DNA from 3 places in the Promicromonospora sp. NPDC019610 genome. Region 3 is predicted to be linked to each of the others. Evidence: predicted binding sites of a transcription regulator. Region 3 holds the regulator's gene; each other region holds the start of a gene.
What was found. Region 3 encodes HspR, which represses chaperone genes until heat shock. Its sites were predicted from a motif close to AAGTTGAGTCNNNNNGACTCAACTT; they were not measured.
Positions count from the first base shown of each region.

Region 1: ACH45N_RS06320 (Hsp20/alpha crystallin family protein) is a predicted target of HspR. The motif match lies at 1,549-1,573, and genes of this name have one in related genera.
Region 2: clpB (ATP-dependent chaperone ClpB) is a predicted target of HspR. The motif match lies at 1,165-1,189, and genes of this name have one in related genera.

Region 1 covers NZ_JBIRXX010000001.1:1,427,187-1,430,455, reverse strand. Annotated here, with positions in the region: gene ACH45N_RS06335 (nucleotidyltransferase family protein) at 1-20, opposite strand, end outside; gene ACH45N_RS06330 (VOC family protein) at 82-435, opposite strand; gene ACH45N_RS06325 (S66 peptidase family protein) at 508-1,506, shown strand; gene ACH45N_RS06320 (Hsp20/alpha crystallin family protein) at 1,609-2,028, shown strand; gene ACH45N_RS06315 (ROK family protein) at 2,137-3,111, opposite strand; gene ACH45N_RS06310 (dipeptide ABC transporter ATP-binding protein) at 3,108-3,269, opposite strand, start outside.
Region 2 covers NZ_JBIRXX010000001.1:533,501-536,769, forward strand. Annotated here, with positions in the region: gene ACH45N_RS02315 (sulfite exporter TauE/SafE family protein) at 1-578, opposite strand, end outside; gene cpt (chloramphenicol phosphotransferase CPT) at 562-1,119, opposite strand; gene clpB (ATP-dependent chaperone ClpB) at 1,247-3,269, shown strand, end outside.
Region 3 covers NZ_JBIRXX010000003.1:47,198-50,466, reverse strand. Annotated here, with positions in the region: gene ACH45N_RS21350 (sigma-70 family RNA polymerase sigma factor) at 1-86, opposite strand, end outside; gene ACH45N_RS21345 (hypothetical protein) at 358-1,125, shown strand; gene ACH45N_RS21340 (DUF1540 domain-containing protein) at 1,180-1,488, opposite strand; gene ACH45N_RS21335 (heat shock protein transcriptional repressor HspR) at 1,652-2,104, opposite strand; gene ACH45N_RS21330 (DnaJ C-terminal domain-containing protein) at 2,194-3,201, opposite strand.

The sequences.
Region 1 (3,269 bases), on a different contig from region 3:
TCCACCGGCTGACGTTCCACCCGAACCACCTCCTGATAGCAGATGCTATCAGGGCATCTCGTCGAGCGCCCAGGGAACCCGTCAGTCCGCGTGCTGCACCACGTTGACCACCGTGCCGTCGGGCGCCCGCACCAGGAACCGCCGCACTCCCCACGACTCCGTCGTCAGCGGGTGCACGATCTCGTACCCCCGCTGCCGCGCCTCGGCGTACGCACCCTCGACGTCGGGTGTGTGGATCGAGACGGCTGCGTCCGCGGCGGCAGTCGCGTCGCGCGTCACGAGCTGGACCACCGCGCCGGTGGACGGCGACGTGTAGCGAGCCACCCAGCCCAGGTTGAACTCCTCGGTGCTCAGCCCGAGGTAGTCGGCATAGAAGTCCTTGGCCGCGTCGAGGTCGGCCACCCGCAGGTTGGCCATGATCCGGGTGGCACGCATCGTTCCTCCTTGTCGGGAACTGGTCGGAAAATTCCGGGGCCGGCACCCACGGCGTCGTCCTAGGCTGCGGTCATGTCAGCGCACGCAACCATCGTCCCGCCCAAGCTCCGCTCCGGCGACACCGTCCGCGTCATCGCCCCCGCCCGGTCGCGGGCCATGGTCATGGAGCACGACAACACCCGTTGGATCGACGAGCGGTTCGCCGCGATGGGACTCACGCTGACGTTCGGCGAGCACGTCGACGAGGACGACCAGTTCCGCAGCGCCTCGATCGAGCACCGCGTCGCCGACCTGCACGCAGCGTTCGCCGACCCCGCCGTCGCGGGCATCCTCACGGTGATCGGCGGGTTCAACAGCAACGAGCTGCTCCCCTACCTCGACTTCGACCTGATCGCGGCCCACCCCAAGGTGTTCTGCGGCTACTCGGACATCACTGCGCTGCAGAACGCGATCCTCGCCCGCACGGGCCTGGCCACCTACTCCGGCCCGCACTGGTCGAGCTGGGGCATGCGCGACCACTTCGAGCCCACCGGCGACTGGTTCCGTGCCGCGGTCACGACCGAGGACCCGATCGCCGTCGAGCCGTCGGCGGCCTGGACGGACGACCTGTGGTTCCTCGACCAGGACGCCCGCACCCCGGTGGCCAACGAGGGCTGGTGGCGGTTGCGGCCCGGGCAGGCGTCGGGCCGGATCGTGGGCGGCAACCTCTGCACGCTCAACCTGCTCCAGGGCACGGCGAACATGCCGTCGCTCGACGGCGCGCTCCTCTTCATCGAGGACGACTACGAGTCGAACACGGTCGCCTTCGCCCGCAACCTCACGTCCCTGCTCCAGCTGCCCGACGCCGCCGGCGTGACCGGGCTGGTCGTCGGCCGGTTCCAGACCGCCTCGGGCATGACGCGCGCGGCGCTCGACGAGATCGTCGCGCGGCAGCCCGCGCTGGCCGGCAAGCCGGTGCTGGCAGGGGTCGACCTGGGCCACACCAGCCCGCTGCTCACGATCCCGGTCGGCGGCGCGGCGGACGTCGTCGTGGGCCCGGACGACGCGAGCCTCACGATCACCCGCCACTGACACGGGGTGCGGGAGGGTGGCGTCCGCCGTCGGCGAACCCGGAAATTGAGTCGGGTCGACTCAGGTTGTACCCGTCATCAGACCCGTCCGGAGGAGGACATCATGACCACCGTTCTTACCCGTTCCCCGTTCGCCAGCACCTGGCTGCGCGAGCCGTGGAGCCAGCAGCTCGGCGTCTCCGAGGGCGTCGTGCCCGCGGCCGACGTCTACCGTGAGGGCGAGGACCTCGTCGCCCGCCTCGACCTGCCGGGCGTCAACCCGGCCGACGACATCACCGTCGAGGTCGAGGGCCGCAAGCTCGTCGTCCGCGGCGAGCGCAAGGACCAGCGCTCGGAGGAGTCCGAGGGCCGCCGCATCTCGGAGGTCCGCTTCGGCTCCTTCCGCCGCGTCGTCACGCTGCCCAGGGCCGTGGACGGCGACGTCGTCCGCGCGTCCTACGACGCGGGCGTGCTGACGGTCACCGTGCCGGGCGTCTTCGCCGGCACCACGCCGCAGCGCATCGAGGTCACCACCGCCGCCTGATCCCCTCAGGCAGCCACCCGACGGCGCCCGACCGCACCCCGCGGCCGGGCGCCGTCCGCGTTCTGCTGCCGGGCCGGGGCAGCTGACCGATCTCATCTGCGCCACCCGTCAGGGCCGGGCCAGGGCCGCCGCGCCCACCACCGTCGCGTCGCCGCCCAGCACGGCCCGGCGCACCTCGACCGTGTGCCCCGAGACCGGCGGCTCGTCCGCCAGCCGGGCCCGGATCGCGGGTTCCAGCAGGTCCCAGGCGTGGGCCAGCCCGCCGCCCACCACCACGTGCCCGACGTCGAGCAGCGCCGCCAGCACCAGCACCGCCGAGCCGACCGCGTGGCCGGCGTCGGCCAGCACGCGCACCGCGGCCTCGTCCCCGGCCCGGGCCTGCGCCTCGATCTCCGCCGCGCCGACGACGACACCGGCCCCGGCAGCGATGCCGGCCCCGGGGGCGACGCCGACGCCGGCCGCACCCCGCAGGACACCGCCCGAGCCGCCCGCCGCCACCAGCTCCGCGTACCGCCGCTCCACCGACCGTCCGGACGCGAGCGTCTCCAGGTGCCCCCGCTGCCCGCAGGTGCACCGCGTGTCGCCGAACCCGGGCATGTGCCCGATCTCCCCCGCCGCGCCCGCGCCCCGGTACAGCGCGCCGTCCAGCCACAGCGCTCCCCCGACGCCGGTCCCGAGCGCGATGCCCGCCGCCGACCGGACACCGCGGACGGCGCCCCAGGTCGCCTCGCCCACGAGGAACGAGTCGACGTCGTTCGCGACGGTCACCGGCAGTCCGGTCCGGGCGGCGAGCCCGGAGCGCAGGTTCGTGCCCACCCAGTCGACGAAGGAGTCGCTGGCCGCCAGCACCTCGCCCGTCACGGGGTCGACGACGCCGGCCGCGCCCACGCCGACGGCCGCCACGGGCACGCCCGCCGACGCCGTCGCACCCGCGACCAGCTCCGCCGCGACGTCGAGCATCGCCGCGCCGCCCGACGGCGTGGGCGCGGTCGCCGAGGCGAGCACCGCGCCGTCGGTCGTGACGACGGCGGCCTTGATCTTGGTGCCCCCGATGTCGACGCCGGCCGTGGGCCGGTCCGTCATCGGGCGGCACCGGCGGCCGGGGCGGCGTCCTCCGCGGAGGCCAGCGCCAGCCGCGCCGCGCGCCGTTCCCGCTGCGCCACCGGGTCCGGCGTCGGCACCGAGGCCAGCAGCTCCGCGGTGTACAGCTCGCGCGGCGCGCTGAACACCTCCGCGGTCGC
Region 2 (3,269 bases), on a different contig from region 3:
ATCGCGACCAGCGACGTGCCCTTGGCGAGCGCGGGGGCGAAGTCGAACAGCGCGGACAGCCCCGGCACCGCGATCTGGCCGCCGCCGATGCCGAGCAGGCCCGACGCGATGCCCATGACGAGGCCGAGCCCGACCATGCCCGCGCCGTCGAGCAGGCTGGGGATCCCCTGCGCCGTGCTGACCGACGGCGGGTCGGCGAACGCGTCGAGCAGGGAGCGCACGATGCCCGCGACGAGCACGCCGACGAACAGCCAGCGCAGCAGGGTCTCCGGTACGCGCGCGAGCAGCCGCGCGCCGTAGGCCGCGCCGACCACGGAGCCGACCACGAGCAGCGCGGCCGAGATCAGGTCGACCGCCTGGTGGGTCAGGTACGGGATGGAGCCGACGATCGCCGCCGGCAGGATCGCCGCGAGCGAGTAGGCGCTGGCCCGGCGCTGCGTGAGGCCGCCGAGCGAGGTCAGGAGCGGCACCATCACGATGCCGCCGCCCAGGCCGAACAGCCCCGAGAAGGACCCGCCGACGATCCCCACGAGGACGGCGCGGGGTGGGGTCAGGGAGTCGTCAGTCTGCTCGGTCACCCCGTGATGATCTCAGGTGTGCGGCGATGGTCCGCGCACAGTCCAGCGACCCGGTGCCCGTGGTGTCGACCTCCAGGTCGTACCGGACGCCCCGGTGGACGACGTCGGCCTGCTGCGCGGCCATGCCCGTGACCCGGTCGCCGCGGGCGGCCTCGCGCCGTGCGGCGACCGCGGGGTCGCACCGCACGCCCACCCAGAGCGTCGGTACGTCGCCCAGCGCGTCGAGCCAGCGGCGCTGGGACCGGGCGCCGCCGAGGAACACGTCGTCGACCACGAGGTGCGCGCCGGCCCGTGCCATGGCGACCAGCCCGGCGATCCAGGCGTCCTGCAGCGCCATGAAGTCCTGGCCGACGGCGACGCCCCCGTCGTCGGCGAACCCGATCCCGTCGCCGCCGGCCGTCAGCCGTGCGGGCATCGCGTCGACCAGGGTGTCGATGCTGAGCGAGAGCCAGGGCTCGGGCAGCACGGCCTGGAGGTCGCGGGCGATCGCGGACTTTCCCGAGCTGGACCCGCCGTTGAGGACGATGACCTGGGTGCTCATGCCGCCACCGTACGAGTGTGGGTGAGGCGCGCTACAGTGATTATCAAGTTGAGTGGAATAGGCTCAACTTTGAGACGGTTTCACCTGGGTAGAACTGAGCCCACTTTCACCAGCCCCGGGAGGCTTCATGGACACCAAGTTCACGACCATGTCGCAGCAGGCGATCGGCGACGCCATCCAGTCGGCGTCGGCCGCCGGCAACCCGCAGCTCGAGCCGGTCCACCTGCTCGCCTCGCTGCTCACGCAGGAGCGCGGTGTGGCCGTCGGACTGCTCGACGCGGTCGGGGCGAACGCGCAGGCCATCGGCCAGCAGGTGCGCGCCGCCCTTGTCGCGCTGCCCCAGGCCAGCGGGTCCAGCACGGCCCAGCCGAGCGCGAGCCGCGCCCTGGCGACGGTGCTCGACCTGGCGGGCAAGGAGGCCCAGGGGCTGGGCGACGAGTACGTCTCCACGGAGCACCTGCTCATCGCGCTCGCCGCCGGGCAGTCGTCCGCGGCGCAGATCCTGTCCGATGCCGGGGCGACCGCCGACGCGCTGCGCGCGGCCCTGCCCGCCGTCCGTGGTTCCGGCCGTGTCACGAGCCCCAACCCGGAGGGCACCTACAAGGCGCTGGAGCAGTACGGCACCGACCTCACGCAGCAGGCGCGCGACGGCAAGCTGGACCCGGTGATCGGCCGCGACGCGGAGATCCGCCGCGTGATCCAGGTGCTGAGCCGCCGCACCAAGAACAACCCCGTGCTCATCGGTGAACCCGGTGTCGGCAAGACCGCCGTCGTCGAGGGCCTGGCCCAGCGCGTGGTCGCCGGCGACGTGCCCGAGTCTCTCAAGGGCAAGCGCCTGATCGCCCTCGACCTGGCCTCGATGGTGGCCGGCGCCAAGTACCGCGGCGAGTTCGAGGAGCGCCTCAAGGCCGTCCTGGAGGAGATCACGGCGTCGGACGGCGAGGTGGTCACCTTCATCGACGAGCTGCACACCGTGGTCGGCGCGGGTGCCGGCGGCGACGGCGCGATGGACGCCGGCAACATGCTCAAGCCCATGCTGGCCCGCGGCGAGCTCCGCATGGTCGGCGCCACCACGCTCGACGAGTACCGCGAGCACATCGAGAAGGACCCGGCGCTGGAGCGCCGGTTCCAGCAGGTCTTCGTGGGCGAGCCCTCGGTGGAGGACACCGTGGCGATCCTGCGCGGGCTCAAGGAGCGCTACGAGGCGCACCACAAGGTCACGATCGCCGACTCGGCGCTCGTGGCCGCCGCGTCGCTCTCCGACCGGTACATCTCCGGCCGGCAGCTTCCCGACAAGGCGATCGACCTGGTCGACGAGGCCGCGTCCCGCCTGCGCATGGAGCTCGACTCCTCGCCGATCGAGATCGACGAGCTGCAGCGCGCCGTCACGCGCCTCGAGATGGAGGAGGTCGTGCTCTCCGAGTCGGAGGACGCCGGCTCCAAGGACCGGCTCCAGCGCCTGCGGGCCGACCTGGCCGACCGCCGGGAGGCCCTGGCCGCCCTGACCGCGCGCTGGGAGTCCGAGAAGGCCGGGCACAACCGCGTGGGTGACCTGCGCGCACGCCTGGACGAGCTGCGCACCGACGCCGAGCGCAAGCTCCGCGAGGGCGACCTGGAGGGTGCGGCACGCATCCAGTACGGCGAGATCCCCGTCGTCGAGAAGGAGCTCGCGGCCGCCGAGGAGGAGGAGTCCGAGGTCGAGGCGCTGCCGTCCCCGGACCAGCCGATGATCGCCGACAAGGTCGGCGCCGACGAGATCGCCGAGGTGGTCGCGGCGTGGACCGGCATTCCCGCCGGGCGGCTGCTCCAGGGCGAGTCCGAGAAGCTCCTGCACATGGAGGACGTGCTCGGGCAGCGTCTGATCGGCCAGCGGGCCGCGGTCGCCGCGGTGTCCGACGCCGTGCGGCGCACCCGCGCCGGCGTCTCCGACCCCGACCGGCCCACCGGGTCGTTCCTGTTCCTCGGCCCGACGGGCGTCGGCAAGACGGAGCTCGCCAAGTCGCTGGCGGACTTCCTGTTCGACGACGAGCGCGCCATGGTGCGCATCGACATGTCGGAGTACGGGGAGAAGCACTCCGTGGCCCGGCTCGTCGGCGCCCCTCCGGGCTACGTCGGGTACGAGGAGGGCGGTCAGCTCACCGAGGCCGTGC
Region 3 (3,269 bases):
TCGGCGACGACGTCCTCCGCGTCAGCGGCCGGGACGTACTGCCGGGCGAGGGCGCGAGCGGCGGCCGAGTGACGCTCGTAGAGCACGCCAAAAGCGTCACGGTCACCTGACCTGACCTGCAGAATCAGTTCCGCGTCGCTAGGGGTTTCCCCTGTGCTGCTCTCGACTTGCCTCACGTCTACCCAGACTCTCGCGGTGGTCGCGCTGCCGTTGACTGTCGCCGTCCTGCCAAGACTATAGAGCCAGGCGGCAGATTTAGGGGGTGGAATTCCAGATTCCGGGGTGACGCCCGGGTGAAGTCCGGCACCTCACTCTCGAAGGTGCGTCATGATGTATCCCCGTGAGGGTCCCATCAGTATGAGCGAGGCACAGCAGGAGGCGCGGGTGCGTGTGCACGACCTGCGCGAGCGGTGGCGCGCTACGAGTCTGGCGTCGGTTTGGATCCGGCCGAACGACTGGGAGCACCCCGCCGCAGAAGCGCTAGCAGAGGCACTGGCCGAGGGCCGTGGCGTGATCGCGCCGGCCGAACGGCTCGGTGCGGCGCGCGCCGGGGTGGGTGCGGGGATCACCGAGGCCCTGGACGACGTCGCCTGTCTCTACGCCGCCTTCGGGCGGCCCACGGACGTCGGCGCGCTGCGCGCCGCGGCGATCGGCTGGGTCGGGGAGCGCGAGCGCGTGCCCTACCAGATCGCCACGCACGACCCCTCGACCGGCCTGCCCACGGGTGAGTACCTGGGCGAGCGGCTGCGCGAGACCTACGGCGTCGCCCAGCGCACCGGCTCGACCGCGGGCGAGTCCCACTGCCTGCTGGTGCTCGACGTGGGCCTGGAGAACCTCGACACCTGGCAGCGGCTCGCGCGCTCCGCCGCGATCGGCCGCACCCTCCACCAGGTGTTCGGCGAGGGCCACCCGATGGCGGCCGTCGGCGACGGCACGTTCGTGGTGCTGTGCGAGCGCGGCCCGACGACGGCGGAGCTCGGCCAGTCGCTGCGCCGCGTCGTGGAGCGCAACGCCGAGGTGCTCGGCCTGACGACAGAGGTGCGCCGCCCGACCCGGGTGTGGGTCGAGCGGCTTCCCGGGACGCACGGCGACGCGCTGCTCCTCCTGGACCACCTGGCGCGCTGAGCGCGTGCTGAGCGCCGGGCGCCTCGCGCCCGGCCCCCGACCGTGCGCGAGGGCTCAGGCCTGCTCGAAGGTGAGGCAGTCGGCGTGCCCCGGGTCCTCGGGGCCCGGTCCCACGCGGATCGACGCCGCGTTGCACTCCAGGTGGTCGTTGTGGGTGCACTCCGCGCGCTGGCAGGCGCCCACGTGGGCGATCACCTTCTCCAGGCCGCCCTTGGTGCTCAGCGGGATGAACGTGGCACAGGAGGCGTCGCCCGTGTGGCCTCCGATGGTGACGGCGCCGGCGTGGCAGCCGTGCTCGTGGTTGTACCCGCAGCCGTCGATCGAGCACTCGACGACCTCGGGCATTTCCATCAGCGTGCTCATGGCATCTCTCCTCGCTCGGTGCGTCACTCCTGCGGAATACACCGATCGTATTCCGAAAGAAGAGATCGCGTAGAGCAAGGAATGCCTTACCTATACCCGGGCGCGCATTCTTGGTTAACGAAAGAATGCCATTGCTGAAATCAGCCGCGCGTCGAGGACGCGGTCACTCCTCGCGCCGCGGAGCCGGGCGCCAGAGCACCACGGCCCCTCCGCCGACGGCGCGGTGCTCCAGGTCCACGCGCACCGCGGCGCTGCGGACGCGCTGACCGCGCTGGACCACCACGACGTCGCCCGCCGCCGGTCCCGCGGCGAACACGCGCCCCTCCTCCTGGACCCGCATCAGCAGGTCGCCGAGGCGCTCCTCCAGCACGGAGACGTGCGCCTCCAGGTCGAGGATGCGCTTGATCCCGGCGAGGTTGATGCCCTCGCCCTGGGCGAGCCGCTGCACCTGCAACAGACGGGCCACGTCGCGGCGCGAGTACCGGCGCCCGCGGCCGCGCGTGCGGCGGGGCACCACCAGGCCGAGGCGGTCGTACTGCCGCAGCGTCTGCGGGTGCATCCCCGCGAGCTCGGCGGCCTTGGACACGGTGAGCACGGGTGTGTCGTCGTCGACCATGCTCACCTCCGAAGTCTGTTCTGCACTGTTGGTGCGGGCAGGTTAGCCGAACCCGGTGCGGCAGGGCAGCCACCCCACCGCACCGGTCCTCACTCCGCCGCCCGCGCGGCCAGCCCGGCGCGCACGTCCTCGCCGTCGCTCTCGGCGGCGAACGCCTCGAGCGCCTGCCGGGCCTTCCTGCTGAGCTTCTGCGGCACGGCCACCTGCACGGTGAAGAGCAGGTCGCCGGTCGCCTTCGCCGTCTGTACGCCACGCCCCTTGACGCGCAGCACCCGGCCCGACGGCGTGCCCGCGGGCACCTTGAGCCGCACCGTGGCGCCGTCCAGGGTGGGCACCTCCAGCGTGGTGCCGAGCGCCGCCTCCGCGAACGTGACGGGCACGGTCATGCGCAGGTCCGTGCCGTCCAGCGTCCAGACCGGGTGCGGCGTGACGTGCACGGTCACGACGAGGTCACCCGCCGGACCGCCGGCCACCCCGGGCCGGCCCTTGCCCCGCAGCCGGATCTTCTTGCCGTCGTTGATCCCCGCGGGGATCCGGGCCGTGAAGGTGCGGCCGTTGACCTCGAGCTCCGCCGTCGTGCCCTCCACGGCCGCCCGGAACGGCAGCGTGACCTGGGCGGCGACGTCCGCACCCGGGGTCGGGGTCGTGTATCCGGTGGTTCCCGCGCCGTAGGCCGTCCGGCCTGCGCCGGCGCCGAACATGGAGCCGAGGATGTCCTCGAAGCCGCCGTTCCCGCCCTGGGGGTAGCGGACGCGCGGCCCGCCCCGGCCCGCGCCCTGGGCGCCGCCGAACATGGCGCCCATGATGTCCTCGAACCCGCCGGCCCCGGCACCACCGGCGCCCGCCGAGAAGCGGGCGCCGCCCGCCATGGCACGCACGGCGTCGTACTGGCGGCGCTGCTCCGGGTCGGAGAGCACCGCGTAGGCCTCGCCGATCTCCTTGAACTTGGACTCCGCCGCCGCGTTCCCCTGGTTCTGGTCGGGGTGGTACTGACGCGCGAGCTTGCGGTAGGCCTTCTTGACGGCCGCGTCGTCGGCGTCCTTGGGCACGCCCAGCACGGCGTAGAAGTCCTTCTCCATCCAGTCCTGACCGGTCATGGCACCTCCTTCCGCACTGTGGCCCCGGAAGCCGGGCCCACCCTCTCAGGGTCGGGCCCGGCCACCGG